Regions from separate parts of the Streptomyces sp. NPDC056734 genome, predicted to be linked through region 2. Evidence: riboswitches for the same ligand, from Rfam matches in the RefSeq annotation. Region 2 holds a riboswitch; the other holds the start of a gene.

Region 1 (7,834 bases), on a different contig from region 2:
GAGGCACGCCCATGAACCGCATCCTCATCGTGGAGGACGAGGAACGCATCGCCTCCTTCGTGGAGAAGGGCCTGCGCGCCAACGGCTTCACCACCACCGTGGTCGCCGACGGCGAGGCGGGCTACGAGTACGCGCTCACCGGCGGCTTCGATCTGATCGTGCTGGACATCGGGCTGCCGGCCCGCGACGGGTTCACCGTCCTGCGCGAGCTGCGCGAGGCCCGGGTGAGCACCCCGGTGATCGTGCTGACCGCGCGGGACTCGGTCCGCGACACGGTGGCCGGCCTGGAGGGCGGCGCCGACGACTGGATGACCAAGCCGTTCCGCTTCGAGGAACTCCTCGCCCGGGTCCGGCTGCGGCTGCGTACGGCGGCCAGGGCGCCCGAGGTCACCGTCCTGAAGTCCGGCTCGCTCACCCTGGACCTGCGCACCCGCCGGGCCCGCTCCGGCGAGCGGACCGTCGATCTGACGGCCCGTGAATTCGTGCTGCTGGAGCTGTTCCTGCGCCACCCGGGACAGGTACTGTCCCGCGAGCAGATCCTGTCCCATGTCTGGGGCTACGACTTCGACCCCGGCTCGAACATCGTGGACGTCTACGTCCGGGCCCTGCGCAAGAAGCTGGGGGCGGAACGGGTGGAGACGGTACGGGGGATGGGGTACCGGCTGCCCGGGTGAGGCAGGGGCGCGTCCGGGTGAGCCGGGGGGCATGGGGATGAGCTGAGGGGGCGCGTCCGGGCGGGTGTTCCCGGCGCTCGAACGCCCGATGAAAGCCTCTCACCAGGCAGCATGAAGTCCCTTTCATCGACGGCTCATCATGGGCTCACCGCCCGCGTGAACGCTCGATGGCGTGAGACTGAATCTCCGGCTGACCGTGGGCCTGTGCCTGGCGTTCTCGCTGTGCGCCGCGCTGGCGGTCCCCGGCAACTTCCCCGGCCTGTCCGGTACCGCCCGGCTGACCCTCGCCGTCTTCGCGCTGGCGACCTGCCTGTGGATCGCCACCCCGATCGATGACACCTACATCGCGCTCGGCGCCGGACTCGCGCTGACCGTGACCGGGGTGATCAGCAGCGACACGTTCTTCGGCACTCTCGGCGACTCCACGGTGTGGCTGCTGATCTGCGCGTTCGTCCTGGCGGCGGCGGTCTCCCGGACGGGGCTCGCGGGACGGGCGGCGGCGTTCCTGGTCGGCGGGGCCCGTACCGTACGGCAGCTGACGCATCTGACGACCGCCGCGCTGGTGGTCACCGCGTTCGCCGTCCCGGCCACCTCGGGGCGGGCCGCGCTCGCCCTGCCGGTGTTCCTGGCGCTGGCCAAGGTGCTGTCCGGGCACCGGCGGCTGGTGGTGATGCTGGCGCTGCTGTTCCCGACGGTGATCCTGCTGTCGGCGGTGGCCACGCTGATCGGCGCGGGCGCCCATCTGATCACCGTCTCGGTGCTGTGGGAGTCGACCGGGGAACGGGTCGGGTTCACCCAGTGGCTGCTGATCGGGCTGCCGCTGGCCATCGCGTCCTCGCATCTGGCCGCCGAGGTCGTCCTGCTCACCACCACCCGCCGGGCGGACCGCAAGCTGCCGGTCGAGATCAGCGCCGACGACATCCAGGAACACACCGATCAGCCCGTCACCGGGCCCTGGTCGGCGGCCGAGTCGCGCTGCGCGCTGCTGCTGGCGACCGTCGTGATGCTGTGGTGCAGCGAGCCGTTGCACCAGGTGCCGCCGGCGCTGGTCGCGCTGATCGGGGCCGTGGTCGCCTCCTCGCCCGCGCTGGGCACGGTGCATCTGAAGGACGCCCTGAAGACCGTGCCGTGGTCCTTGCTGCTGTTCATGGCGGCGACCATGGCGATGGGGGTCGCGCTGTCGGACTCCGGGGCGGCGAAGTGGCTGGTCTCCGGGCTGCCCAGCGGGGTGGGGCCGGAGGTGTTCCTGGCGGTGGTGGTGCTCATCAGCACGGCCGCGCACCTGGTGTTGCAGTCCCGCTCGGCGCGGTCCTCCGTGCTGGTGCCGCTGGTGGTCGCGGCGGCCCTGGCGGCCGGGGTCAATCCGGTCGCGGCGGCGCTGGCGTCCACGGCGGCGGCGGGGTTCTGCCACACGCTCCCGGCGTCCGCGAAGCCGGTCGCGCTGTTCGCGGACGTGCCGGGTGTGGCGACCTACGCGCCCCGCGATCTCCTGCGGCTCTCGGCGTTCCTGGCGCCCCTGACGGCGCTGCTGGTGTTCGGGTTCGCGCTGGTGGTGTGGCCGGTGATGGGGGTGCCCCTGCGGTAGCGCAGTTCGTCGCGCCCCTGAAGGAAGACGGGCGTTCCCCTTCCGACCGTTTCGAAGGAGCTGTTCGATGCTCGCGCTCTCCCGTATCGCCATCGCCCCCAGCGGGTTCAAGGAGTCACTGTCCGCCCAGGCCGCCGCCGAGGCCATCGCGGCCGGGGTGCGGCGGGTGCTGCCCGACGCCGAGGTCGATCTCATCCCGCTCGTGGACGGGGGCGAGGGCACCGCCCGTGCCCTCGCCACCGCCGGGGGCGGGCGGCTGGTGGCACTGTCGGCCACCGGGCCGCTCGGCGAGGTCATCGGCACGCACTTCGCGCTGCTGGACTCCGGGCGCACCGCCGTGGTGGAGATGGCGGCCGTCGCCGGGCTGTCCCTCGTCCCGGCCAGCCTGCGCGATCCCGGGGCCACCACCACCTACGGCGTGGGTGAGCTGATCCGGGCCGCGCTCGACACGGGCGTACGGCGGATCGTCGTCGGCTGCGGGGACTCCGGGACGTCCGACGGGGGCGCGGGGGCGCTCCAGGCGCTGGGGGCACGGCTGCTGGACCCGGACGGCTTCGAACTCCCGCACGGCGGCGGGGAGTTGGTACGCCTCGACCGTATCGACCCGGCCGGGCTCGACCCCCGGCTCGCCGGGACGGAGATCCTCGTCGCCTGCAACCCGTACAACGTCCTCTGCGGCGAGCGGGGCGTGGCCCGGGTGTTCGGGCCGCAGAAGGGGGCCACCCCGGCGCAGGTGGAGCGGCTGTCGGAGGGGCTGGAGCGGTGGGCGTACGTCCTGACGCGGGACCTGCGGGTGCGGGGCACCGATCTGCGCTCCGCGTCCGGGACCGGCGCCTCGGGCGGGCTCGGTGCCGGGCTCGCGGCGCTGGGCGCCCGGCTGAGGCCGCGCTTCGAGGTGCTCCTGGACCATCTCGACCTGGACGCCCGGCTGGCCCGCGCCGATCTGGTGCTGACGGCCGAGGGCGCGCTCGACGAACAGACCCAGCGCGGCAAGGTACCCGGCGAGGTAGCCCGCCGCGCCAAGCTCTACGACCGTCCCGTACTCGCCCTGGCCGGAACCCTCGGCAAGGGCGCCCACGACGTACCCGGAGTGGACGCCTGCCACGGCATCCTGCCCGCCCCGATGGCCCTGGCAGAGGCCCTGCTCCGAGCAGCGGAACTCCTCACCGACGCCACGGAACGCGCCCTGCGCATGATCGTCCTGGGCGCCCGCCTGCCGGCTCAGGGGGAGCTACGGGGGGCACACCGGCCGTCGAGGGTGCGGTAGCTCCGGCGGGGGGGGTAGCGGGCGGTCGGGTGGCTGGTCGGGCGGGGTGCCCGGGGGCGCAGGGACCTCCGGCCGTACGGGTAGCTCCTGCGGGCGATGCCAGGCGCGCGACCGCCCGCTCACGCCGAGATGCCCGGGGCGCACCGGCCATTCACCGTACGAGTAGCTCCAGCGAGCCATACCGAGTACCCAACTCCCTGCCCACGCCGAGGTGCCCGGGGGCACACCGGCCGTCGACCCTACGGGTGGCTCCACCGGGCGGCACCCGGCGCCCGACCGCCCGCTCAGACCGAGGCGTCCGGGAGCGCACCGGCCGTCGACCGTACGGGTAGCTCCGGCCGGCGGGTAGCGGGCGCCCGGGTGGCTGCTCGGGCGGAGGTGTCCGGGGTGCACCGCCCATCGACCGTAATGCCCGGCGCCGCCCGCCCCCTCACGCCGACGTGTCGGGGACGCAGCGGCCGTCGACCGTGCGGTAGCTCCAGCGGGCGCCGCCGGACACCAGTTCGCGTACGGCCCGGACGAAGCGGGCCACGTGTTCGTCGGGGGTGCCCGCGCCGAAGCTGACGCGGATGGCGTTGAGGGACTTCTCACCCGGTGCCGCCTCCGGGGCCCCGCACTCGCCCTGGGTCTCGGGGTCGGTGCCGAGCAGGGTGCGGACCAGCGGGTGGGCGCAGAACAGGCCGTCGCGGACGCCGATGCCGTACTCGGCGGAGAGCGCGGCGGCGAAGTGGGAGCTGTTCCAGCCGTCGACCACGAAGGAGATCACGCCGACGCGGGGGGCGTCGTCGCCGAAGAGGGACAGGATCCGCACCTCGGGGACGTCGGCGAGCCCGGCCCGCACGGCGCTGATCAGCTGCCGCTCGCGGGCCACCAGGGTGTTGAAACCGGCGTCGGTGAGGGCCTTGCAGGCGGAGGCGATGGAGTAGGCGCCGATGACGTTGGGCGAGCCGGCCTCGTGGCGGGCGGCGCTGTCGTGCCACTCGACGTCCACGCCGCCGTCCTCACGCCGGGTGACCTTGCGGCTGGCGCCGCCGCCCGCGAGGTAGGGCTCGGCGGCCCGCAGCCAGTCGGCGCGGCCGGCCAGCACGCCGGAGCCGAAGGGGGCGTACAGCTTGTGCCCGGAGAAGGCGACCCAGTCCACGTCGAGATCGGTGACGGAGACGGGATGGTGGGGGGCGAGCTGGGCGGCGTCCAGGACGATCCGGGCGCCGTGCGCGTGGGCGGCGGCGGCCAGTTCCCCGACCGGCCACAGCTCGCCGGTGACGTTGGAGGCGCCGGTGACACAGACCAGGGCGGGGCCGTGCGGGTCGCGGGCGGCGAGGGCGCGCTCCAGGGTCTCGACGGCCTGGCGCGGGGTGCGCGGGGCGTCGAGGTAGCTGACCTTCGCGTCCTTCCAGGGCAGCAGCGAGGCGTGGTGCTCGGTCTCGAAGACGAAGACCTGGCAGCCGGCGGGCAGCGCGGCGGCGAGCAGGTTGAGGGAGTCGGTGGTGGACCGGGTGAACACCACCTGGTCGTCCTCGCGGCAGCCGAGGAACTCGGCGACCGTCCTGCGGGCGTTCTCGAACAGGTCGGTGGACAACTGAGAGAGGTATCCGGCGCCCCGGTGCACGCTGCCGTAGTAGGGCGCGTAGGCGGCCACGTCGTCCCAGACCCGCTGGAGGGCGGGCGCGCTGGCGGCGTAGTCGAGCGCGGCGTAACCGACCTCGCCGCCGGTGACGAGCGGCACGGTGACGTCCCGGCCGAGGACGGGCAGCGGCTCACCGAGGGTGGGGGCGGCAGCGGTGATGGCGGTGGAGACGGACATGGGTCAACTCCCGTACAGGCAGGCGGAATTCCCCACGCGAGCGAACAACGAACACGCTCAAGCGCGGCGATGAAGACAGAAAGGGATCGCGGAGGCGGGGCTCTGCGGCCCTATCGCATTCGCTTGCTCACGGAAGGCTCCTCGACGACCAGGACCCCTGGTGACACGAGGGGTCCGCGCTTGCCGCAGACCTCGCTGCCTACGGCCTGGTCTTCACCCGGGGCACCCCGCCACGGACGGAGGGTTGCCGGACAGCCGGCCGGGGCCTGATGGCTGTCGCTCATGACCTGGTCCAACATCCTGCCATACGATCATGTGCACGCAAGGGCGCAGTCCGTCATCTGGACTGCGCCCTGCGTCACACCGTGCCGGCCCCTCAGGCGTTGCTCGCCGCCACCCACCGCTCCAGCGTCCGCTTCGCCGCCCCCGAGTCGATGGACCGCTCGGCCCGCGCCATCCCGGCCCGCAGTTGCTCGGTGAGCGGCTCCCCGGTGGGGTCCAGGGCGGCCAGCGCGGCGGCGGCGTTGAGCACCACGGCGTCGCGGACCGGACCGCGTTCGCCGTCCAGCAGCCGGCGGGCGACCTCCGCGTTGAAGGACGGGTCGCCGCCGCGCAGGGCGTCGACCGGGACCAGGTCGAGGCCGACGTCCCGGGGGTCGAAGGTCTCCTCGGTGACCTTGCCGTCGCGCACCACCCAGACCCGGGAGGTGGCGGTGACGGTCAGCTCGTCGAGGCCGTCGTCGCCCCGGAAGACCAGCGAGGAGTTGCCGCGCTCGGCGAAGACGCCCGCGACGACCGGCGCCATCCGGGGGTCGGCGACCCCGACGGCCTGGGCGCGCACCCGGGCCGGGTTGGTCAGCGGACCGAGGATGTTGAACACCGTACGGATGCCGAGCTGGCCGCGGGCCGCGCCCGCGTGCCGCAGCGCCGGGTGGAACCTGACCGCGAAGCAGAAGGTGATCCCGGCCTCCTGGGCCACCTCGGCCACCCGGGACGGGGTCAGCTCCAGATTGACGCCGAGCTTCTCCAGCACGTCGGAGGCGCCGGACGCGGAGGACGCGGCCCGGTTGCCGTGCTTGACGACGGTGGCGCCCGCGCCGGCCACCACGATTGAGGCCATGGTGGAGATGTTCACCGTCTTGGCGCCGTCGCCGCCGGTGCCGACGATGTCGACCGTGCGGCCGGGCACCTCGATCACCTTGGCGTGCTCATACATGGTCCGTACCAGACCGTTGATCTCCTCGACGGTCTCGCCCTTGGCCCGCAGTGCCACCACGAAGGCGGCGATCTGGGCGTCGGTGGCCTCGCCGCGCATGATCCGGTCCATCGCCCAGGCGGTGGCCTCGGCGCTCTGGTCACGGCCGTACAGCAGCGAATTCAGTACGTCGGGCCAGGAACGGCCCGCCGCGGTGTCGCCTCCAGCGGGGGTCACAGCGCTCATCAGCCGCTCCTGGGTGAGGTCCCGCACGCGTCGGGACGGGTCGTGTCGATGCGGGTCCACCCTATCCAGCCGAGGCTCTCGCGAGGTCGCCCGTCCACGCAACGGACGAGGCCCCGCTCCGGCGTGCGGAACGGGGCCTCGGTGCGTGGCGAACGCGGTGATATCAGGTGATCAGTGGTGGCCGTGGCCGCTCGTGATCTCCTTGTACTCCTCGACGGTCGGCTTCGGGATCTGGGAGCCCTCGCCGTAGTACGCCTTGCTGAGCTTGGCGCGGAGCTTGTCGGGCGCCTTCACCTTGCGGGCGACCCCGTTCTCGTCGGTCGCCGGGCCGACCTCGGCCGGCTCGTACTGGTCGTGCGCGGTGAGGGTGTGCAGCTGCTCCTGGCTGAGCGGCTGGTGGACCTCGATGAACTCACCGTGCGGCAGCCGCTTGATGGTGCCGGTCTCCCGCCCGTGCAGCACCTTCTCGCGGTCCCGGCGCTGAAGGCCCAGGCAGATCCGCTTGGTGATGATGAACGCGAAGATCGGTCCGGCGAAGAAGCCGATCCGGACGAACCAGGTGACCGCGTTGATCGACAGCTGGAAGTGGGTGGCCCACAGGTCGTTACCACCACCGACCAGCGTGATCATGTACATCGTGATCCAGGCGACGCCGAACGCGGTGCGCGTCGGGGCGTTGCGCGGCCGGTCCAGGATGTGGTGCTCGCGCTTGTCCCCGGTGATCCAGGACTCGATGAACGGATAGAACGCGAGGGCCATCAGGACCGCGCCGAACAGCACCAGGGGGATGAACACGCCCAGGACCAGGGTGTGGCCCCAGAAGTTCACTTCCCAGCCGGGGAAGAACCGGATCAGACCTTCGGCGAAGCCCATGTACCAGTCCGGTTGGGCGCCCGTGGAGACCATGTCGGTCCGGTAGGGGCCGATCGCCCAGATCGGATTGATCTGCGCGACCGCCGCGACGACCGCGATCACACCGAAGACGAGGAAGAAGAAGCCGCCGGCCTTGGCCATGTAGACCGGCATCAGGGGCATGCCCACGACGTTCTTGTTGGTCTTGCCG
Region 2 (7,834 bases):
GAATTGCAGGCGACGGCGATGCGGGCGGAGAGCGGGACGGCGGCCGGGTAGGCGGGGGTGTCTGTCAGTGGGGGCGGCTACGGTTCTCGACATGGAACGGGAACGGGAACGGGACGCGCAGGCCCCCAGGGATGCTCCTGACCCTCCTGACCCTCCTGACTCTCTGGGCAGCCGGGAGCGGGGCATCCTCGCGCTGGAGCGCCGGGGCTTTGCGGGGCCGGGTGCGAAGGAGCGGGCGATCCGCGAGGAGCTGGGCCTGGCCCCGGTCCGCTACTACCAGCTCCTCAACGCCCTCCTGGACGATGCCAGAGCCCTGGAGCACGACGCGGTGACGGTCAACCGGCTCCGACGGGTGCGCCAGGCGCGGCGCGGCGAGCGGTGAGGTGTGGGCGGGGGCCGGGGGCGTGGATAGGGTCGGGGCATGGGCAGCCACGAGAGTGACGCGAACCATCTTCCGACGCCGGTGACCGAGGCCGGGCGGCTCGGTCTCGACACGCTGCTGGCCAAGCCACGATCCGCGGTGATCGCCCTCGACTTCGACGGCACGCTGGCGCCGATCGTCCCCGACCCGGAGCGGGCCCGCGCCCACCCGGACGCGGTCCGCGCGCTCACGGCCCTCGCGCCGAAGGTCGCCTCCATCGCCGTGATCACCGGGCGCCCGGCGGAGGTGGCGGTGCGGTACGGGGGTTTCGGCGGGGTCGCGGGGCTGGAGCACCTCGTCGTGCTCGGGCAGTACGGGGCGGAGCGGTGGGACGCGGCGAGCGGGGAACTGACGGCGCCGGAGCCGCCGGCGGGCATCGCGGCGGTGCGGGCGGAGCTGCCGGGGGTGCTGGCGGCGGCGGGCTCGTCGGCCGGGGGCGCGTGGATCGAGGACAAGGGCCGTGCCGTGGCGGTCCACACCCGGCGTGCGGTGGACCCCCAGTCGGCCTTCGAGGCCCTGCGCGCCCCCCTGACCGACCTCGCCACCCGCCACGCCCTGATCGTCGAGCCCGGCCGCTACGTCCTCGAACTGCGTCCGCCGGGCGTGGACAAGGGCGTGGCCCTGCGCGAGTACGTCCGTGAGGTGGGCGCCGAGTGCGTGCTCTACGCCGGCGACGACCTGGGCGACCTCCCGGCGTACGCCGCGGTGGAGTCCCTCCGCGCGTCGGGCACCCCGGGCCTGCTGGTGTGCAGCGCCAGCGACGAGGTCCCCGAGCTGCGGGAACGGGCGGATGTGGTGGTGGAGGGTCCGGCGGGGGTGGTGCGGTTGCTGTGGGGGGTGGCGGGGGTGATTCGCTGAGCGCGGCTGGGGGGCGGCTGTTGTGGGGGGTGGCGGAGGTGTTTGGCCGGGTGCGGGTGGTGGGTGGCTGGTCGCGCAGTTCCCCGCGCCCCTAGGGGGTTGGGGTGGAGCGCGTTCACCAGGACCGTCGGTGAGGTCCTCGCCAGACAAGCCAGCCTCGGCCGCAACGCCCCAGGGGCGCGGGGAACTGCGCGCTCAACCCCCACGCACCCGCACCCGACTACGTATCCTCCGCCCCCTCAGGGGCGCGGGGAACTGCGCGACCAGCCCCCACGCACCCGCACCTGGCCGCGCACCGTCAGACCCCTCCCCGCCCGGAGGGCACCCGCACCCCGCCGCCCACCCTCAGGCCCCCGCCCGGAGCGCCTCCAGCTGGTCCAGGAACCAGCGGGCCGGAGGCAGGGCCGTACCGGCGGCAGCCAGCCGCTTCGTGCGCTCGGCCCGCTCACCCGCGCTCATCACCAGCGCCGCATGCAACGCGGCAGCGGTCCCGCACACGTCGTACGGGTTCACCCCCACCGCGTCCTCCCCCAGTTCCTCCCACGCCCCCGCCTCCCGCGACAGCACCAGCACGCACCCCTCGTCGGAGACGACCGGCACCTCCTTGGCGACCAGGTTCATGCCGTCGCGGATGGGGTTGACCAGGGCCACATCGGCGAGCCGGTACGCCGCGAGGGAGCGCGCGAAGTCGTCCTCCAGGTGGAGCACGACCGGCGTCCACCCCGTCGTGCCGTACCCCGCGTTGATCTCCCCGGCCACCCGCCGCACCTCGGCCATGTAGTCCCGGTACACCGCGAGATCCTGCCGGGACGGGTACGCGAACGCCACGTGGACGACGCGCTCACGCCACTCCGGGTGGTCGTCCAGGAGCTGCCGGTACGCCAGCAGCCCCCGCACGATGTTCTTGGACAGCTCGGTCCGGTCCACCCGGACGATCGCCCGGCGCCCCGCGCCGATCTCCTCCCGCAGCACCCCCATCCGCCGCTCCACGTCGTCCTCGTGCGAGCGCCGCCGCAGGAAGTCCCCGTCGGCGCCCAGGCCGTGCACCCCCACCTCGGTGTCCCCGAGCCCGCCCGTGAACGCCTCGCAGCACGCCGTGAAGGCGTCCGCCCAGCGCCGGGTGAGAAAGCCCAGCCGGTCCGCGCCCAGCATCCCGCGCAGCACCTGCCCGGCGATGTCGTCCGGCAGCATCCGGAAGTACTCCGGCGGCGCCCAGGGGGTGTGGGAGAAGTGGCTGATGCGGAGGTCGGGGCGGAGGTCGCGGAGCAGCCCGGGGACCAGCGTCAGGTGGTAGTCCTGGACCAGGACCGCCGCCCCCTGCGCCGCCTCCGCCGCCAGCGCCTCGGCGAAGGCACGGTTGTAACTCTCGTACGACGTCCACTGGCGCCGGAACTCCGCGTCGAAGACCGGCTCCAGCGGGGTCTGGTACAGCATGTGATGGACGAACCACAGGACCGAGTTGGCGATGCCGTTGTACGCGTCGGCGTGCACGTCCGCCGGGATGTCCAGCATCCGTACGCCCGGCTCGCCGACCCCGCGCCGCACGGCCTCGCGGTCGCCGTCGCCGAGCACCGAGCACACCCACAGGGCGTCCGCCTCGGGGCCGATCGCCGACAGCCCGGAGACCAGCCCGCCGCCCCCGCGTTTCGCGTGCAGCGTGCCGTCGTCGCGTTGCTCGTAGGAGACGGGCCCGCGGTTGGAGGCGACCAGGACCCGAGCAGCGCCGAAGGTTGCAGCCATACGCCTCAACCTAGCCCGAGCCGTAAACGCTCAAACGTACGGTTCTGCCACCCGCCCGCCGTATACGGCGTCACCCGTGGCCTCACGCGACCTTGCGGGACGCGTACTCGGAGATCTCCGCCATCGGCGGCCGCTCCTCGGTGTCCACGGAGTACGTCCGCGGCTCGAAGCCCTCCTCACCGCGCTCGAACTGGGTGATCGAGGGCCGGACCAGCTGCCCGCGGGCCAGCCGCAGCTGCGCGGTGCGGTAGATCGCGGCGGCCATCCGGCCGAGCGCCTGTCCGTCCTGGTGCCGGTGCTTGCGCACCCCGACATCGACCTGGGCGAGCGCGTCGAGGCCCACGAGATGCAGGGAGTCCACCAGCATGCCCAGCTCGACGCCGTACCCGACGGGGAAGGGCAGCTGTTCCAGCAGGGAGCGGCGGGCCGCGTACTCGCCGCCGAGCGGCTGCACGAAACCGGCCAGCTGGGGCCAGTGCAGATTCAGCAGCGGGCGGGCCATCAGCTCGGTGACCCGGCCGCCCTGTCCGGCCGCGCCCGCCAGCGGACGGTCGTACATGCCCTTGACGAGGTCGATCCCGGGCTCGGTGAGCAGCGGGCCGACGATGCCGGACACGAAGTCCGAGGAGAACTCCTTGAGGTCGGCGTCGATGAAGCAGACGATGTCACCGCTCGTGACCAGCAGCGAGCGCCACAGCACCTCGCCCTTGCCGGGGACGGCCGGCAGCCGCGGCAGGATCTCGTCGCGGTGCACCACCCGGGCGCCCGCGGCGGCGGCCACCTCGGCGGTGCGGTCGGTGGAGCCGGAGTCCACGACGACGATCTCGTCGACGAGCGGCACCTGGTCCATCAGGTCGTGGCGGATCACCGCGACGATGTCGCCGACGGTCTCCTCCTCGTTCAGCGCGGGCAGCACCACGCTGACCGACTGGCCGGTGCTGCGCTTGGCGGCCAGGATGCGGTGCAGCGGGCGGTCGGTCAGGGACCAGGTGTGGGTCCCGAGCCAGCGCTCGACTTCTTCCAGCACGGTCCGCGGCTCCTCACTGTTGGGCTCGCACGCGATGGAACCCCAGGTCACCGGCGCCTCACCGGCGGTGTGATCCATCTCGCGGTACGGACGACTATCTCAACTGTCCTGGCCTTCGGTTACAGTCTTGAACAACGCTGATGACCATCGCATGTCGGGGGTCCGCGGCGCACACAACCGAACATATAACCGCAAGAACAACCGCATATTGCTCATCCAGAGGGGCAGAGGGAAACGGCCCGATGAAGCCCCGGCAACCCTCCAGCCGGTCTCGTAACCGATCGCTGACGATCGTCACCGCGAGGCTCCCGGCTAGGGAAGGTGCCAAATCCGTCTCACGACGAAATGCGTCGTGGGGAAGATGAGGAGAAAGGGCCTCGCCTCACATGGCTGTGCAGACTGTCGCGAAGACCGGCAATTCCACCATCGATCTCGGACCCGCCGCCGCGCTCTCCTGCCGCGAATGCGGCCATCGCGTCCCGCTCGGCCCGCTCTTCGCCTGCGAGGAGTGTTTCGGCCCGCTGGAGATCGCCTACGACTTCTCGGCCTACGACACCGAGGAACTGCGGGGGCGGATCGCAGCGGGCCCCGCGAACATCTGGCGCTACGCGCCGCTGCTGCCCGTCCCCGCGGACGTGGCCGACAAGCCCAACCTGAACCCCGGCTGGACCAAGCTCGTCCAGGCCGACAACCTGGCCCGTGAGCTGGGCATCACCGGCGGCCTGTATGTCAAGGACGACTCCGGCAACCCCACCCACTCCTTCAAGGACCGGGTCGTCGCCCAGGCCCTGGAGGCCGCCCGTGCCTTCGGCTTCACCACCCTGTCCTGCTCCTCCACCGGCAACCTGGCCGGCGCGGTCGGCGCCGCAGCCGCCCGCGCGGGCCTGCGCTCCTGCGTCTTCATCCCGCACGACCTGGAGCAGGGCAAGGTCGTCATGGCCGCGGTCTACGGCGGCGAGCTGATCGGCATCGAGGGCAACTACGACGACGTGAACCGTTTCTGCTCCGAGCTGATCGGCGACCCGGCCGGCGAGGGCTGGGGCTTCGTCAACGTCAATCTGCGGCCGTACTACGCGGAGGGGTCCAAGACCCTGGCGTACGAGATCTGCGAGCAGCTCGGCTGGCGGCTGCCCGACCAGATCGTGGTGCCGATCGCCTCCGGCTCCCAGCTCACCAAGATCGACAAGGGGCTCCAGGAGCTGATCAAGCTCGGGCTGGTCGAGGACCGGCCCTACAAGATCTTCGGCGCCCAGGCCGAGGGCTGCTCGCCGGTCTCCGCCGCCTTCAAGGGCGGCCACGACGTGGTGCGCCCGCAGAAGCCGAACACCATCGCCAAGTCGCTGGCCATCGGCAACCCGGCGGACGGGCCGTACGTGCTCGATATCGCGCGGCGTACGGGCGGGGCGGTGGAGGATGTGAACGACGAGCAGGTCGTCGACGCGATTCGGTTGCTCGCGCGGACCGAGGGGATTTTCGCGGAGACCGCCGGGGGGGTGACCGTGGGGGTCACCAAGAAGCTGGTGGAGAGCGGGGTGCTCGATCCTTCGCTGACCACGGTGGTTCTTAATACCGGGGATGGGTTGAAGACGTTGGACGCGGTTGCGGACACCGGGTTGACGGCGACCATTCGGCCCAGTCTGGAGTCGTTCCGCGAGGCCGGGTTGGTCTAGGTCCAGTTCCATTGAATTTGTCTGCGGGCCGGTGGGGGCTGGTCGCGCCCGCGCGGCGGAAGCCGCATATCGATAGCGCCCCGCGCCCCTTAAAGGGCGTTAGCTGACCGGAGGTTCAAAGTGAGCGTTACCGTTCGTATCCCTACCATTCTGCGGACCTACACGGGTGGGCAGGCCGAGGTTGCCGCTGAAGGGGGGAATCTTGGTGAGGTCATCGCGGATCTGGAGACGAAGCATGCCGGGATCGCCGCCCGGGTGCTGGACGATCAGGGCAAGCTGCGGCGGTTCGTGAACGTGTACGTCAATGATGATGATGTGCGCTTCGAGCAGGGGCTGGAGACGGCCACGCCCGACGGGGCCGGGGTGTCGATCATCCCGGCCGTGGCCGGCGGCTGCTGAGTCACCCACCGTTCGTCGAATTGCCCTCTCCGTGAGAGAAACGGAGGGGGCAATTCTGCATGGTTAAGCAGGGTAGAGTTGGGGAACCGCTGCCGTTCGCGTTCCGAGGCAGCGATGAGAAGTAGCCAAAGTGTGAGCTTCCTTTGCGTCTTTCGTTCTCTTTGTCGGGCCCGACTTGCCCCGGAGTCTGAGGAATTCTCCAGAAATTCCCGACCGGTCCTGCCCGGATTTCTCGTCCGATTGACCTGTTGCAGACAGCAGTTGGGCAGATACATTCGGCCGCGGTCGACGCGTTCCGGCGCACGCCCCCACCGATCGGGGGGTGAGGTCTGACCCGGGTCCGCGAAGTGTGGATCTGTGCAAGGGCCAGTAATAGGGGAGTTAGGCATGGCTCAGGGCACCGTCAAGTGGTTCAACGCGGAGAAGGGGTACGGCTTCATCGCGGTCGACGGTGGTGCGGACGTCTTCGTCCACTACAGCGCGATTCAGATGGACGGATACCGCACCCTGGAAGAGGGCCAGCGGGTCGAGTTCGAGATCTCGCAGGGCCAGAAGGGCCCGCAGGCCGATATGGTTCGCGTCACCGCCTGAACATTTCTTGCTAGGGAAGGGCCCGCATCCACTGGGTGCGGGCCCTTCCGCGTGCCCCCTCGACGCCCCGTCGGGGCGCCTCCGCGCCCCTGGTGGATCACGGCGGGCGCTTGCACTCTCCAGGGGCGAGTGCTAATCATTGGCGTTAGCACTCTGAAGGTGAGAGTGACAACGAAGGACCGGGTCGGTGAGGCCGCAAGCCGGGTGGGGCAAGGATCCACAGGGTGAGCGAGCCGTCCGTCGCGGGCGCGGGCGCGGTCCGAAGAATCACCCCCAGTCCTGGAGGGACCACTTCACATGGCCAAGATCATCGCGTTCGACGAGGAGGCGCGGCGCGGCCTTGAGCGCGGTATGAACCAGCTCGCCGACGCCGTCAAGGTCACCCTCGGCCCCAAGGGCCGCAACGTCGTCCTTGAGAAGAAGTGGGGCGCCCCCACGATCACCAACGATGGTGTCTCCATCGCCAAGGAGATCGAGCTCGAAGACCCGTACGAGAAGATCGGCGCCGAGCTGGTCAAGGAAGTAGCCAAGAAGACGGACGACGTCGCCGGTGACGGTACGACGACGGCCACCGTCCTGGCTCAGGCCCTGGTCAAGGAGGGCCTGCGGAACGTCGCCGCGGGCGCCAACCCGATGGCTCTCAAGCGTGGTATCGAGAAGGCCGTCGAGGCCGTCTCCGGCGCGCTGCTCGACCAGGCGAAGGAGGTCGAGACCAAGGAGCAGATCGCCTCCACGGCCTCCATCTCCGCCGCCGACACCCAGATCGGCGAGCTGATCGCCGAGGCGATGGACAAGGTCGGCAAGGAAGGCGTCATCACCGTCGAGGAGTCCCAGACCTTCGGGCTGGAGCTTGAGCTGACGGAGGGCATGCGCTTCGACAAGGGCTACATCTCCGCCTACTTCGCCACCGACATGGAGCGCATGGAGGCGTCGCTGGAGGACCCGTACATCCTCATCGCGAACTCCAAGATCTCCAACGTCAAGGACCTGCTCCCGCTCCTGGAGAAGGTCATGCAGTCGGGCAAGCCGCTGCTGATCATCGCCGAGGACGTCGAGGGCGAGGCCCTGTCGACCCTGGTCGTCAACAAGATCCGCGGCACCTTCAAGTCCGTCGCGGTCAAGGCCCCG

Evidence for each region. A riboswitch is a leader RNA that binds a small molecule or an ion and turns the genes downstream of it on or off. The one in region 2 is predicted to bind S-adenosylmethionine.
Region 1: another riboswitch for S-adenosylmethionine. It lies ahead of ACFRFC_RS26315 (aminotransferase class V-fold PLP-dependent enzyme); the one in region 2 lies ahead of thrC (threonine synthase).

Annotation. Positions count from the first base shown of each region.
Region 1 covers NZ_JBHTZD010000018.1:14,396-22,229, reverse strand. Annotated here, with positions in the region: gene ACFRFC_RS26330 (response regulator transcription factor) at 12-674, shown strand; gene ACFRFC_RS26325 (SLC13 family permease) at 847-2,259, shown strand; gene ACFRFC_RS26320 (glycerate kinase) at 2,327-3,526, shown strand; gene ACFRFC_RS26315 (aminotransferase class V-fold PLP-dependent enzyme) at 3,957-5,330, opposite strand; SAM riboswitch class IV at 5,502-5,618, opposite strand; gene trpD (anthranilate phosphoribosyltransferase) at 5,707-6,771, opposite strand; gene ACFRFC_RS26305 (cytochrome bc complex cytochrome b subunit) at 6,943-7,834, opposite strand, start outside.
Region 2 covers NZ_JBHTZD010000005.1:409,918-417,751, reverse strand. Annotated here, with positions in the region: gene ACFRFC_RS10260 (ABC transporter substrate-binding protein) at 1-51, shown strand, start outside; gene ACFRFC_RS10255 (DUF3263 domain-containing protein) at 92-382, shown strand; gene otsB (trehalose-phosphatase) at 422-1,279, shown strand; gene ACFRFC_RS10245 (trehalose-6-phosphate synthase) at 1,625-3,019, opposite strand; gene ACFRFC_RS10240 (glucosyl-3-phosphoglycerate synthase) at 3,102-4,046, opposite strand; SAM riboswitch class I at 4,256-4,414, shown strand; gene thrC (threonine synthase) at 4,433-5,716, shown strand; gene ACFRFC_RS10230 (MoaD/ThiS family protein) at 5,837-6,115, shown strand; gene ACFRFC_RS10225 (cold-shock protein) at 6,503-6,706, shown strand; gene groL (chaperonin GroEL) at 7,004-7,834, shown strand, end outside.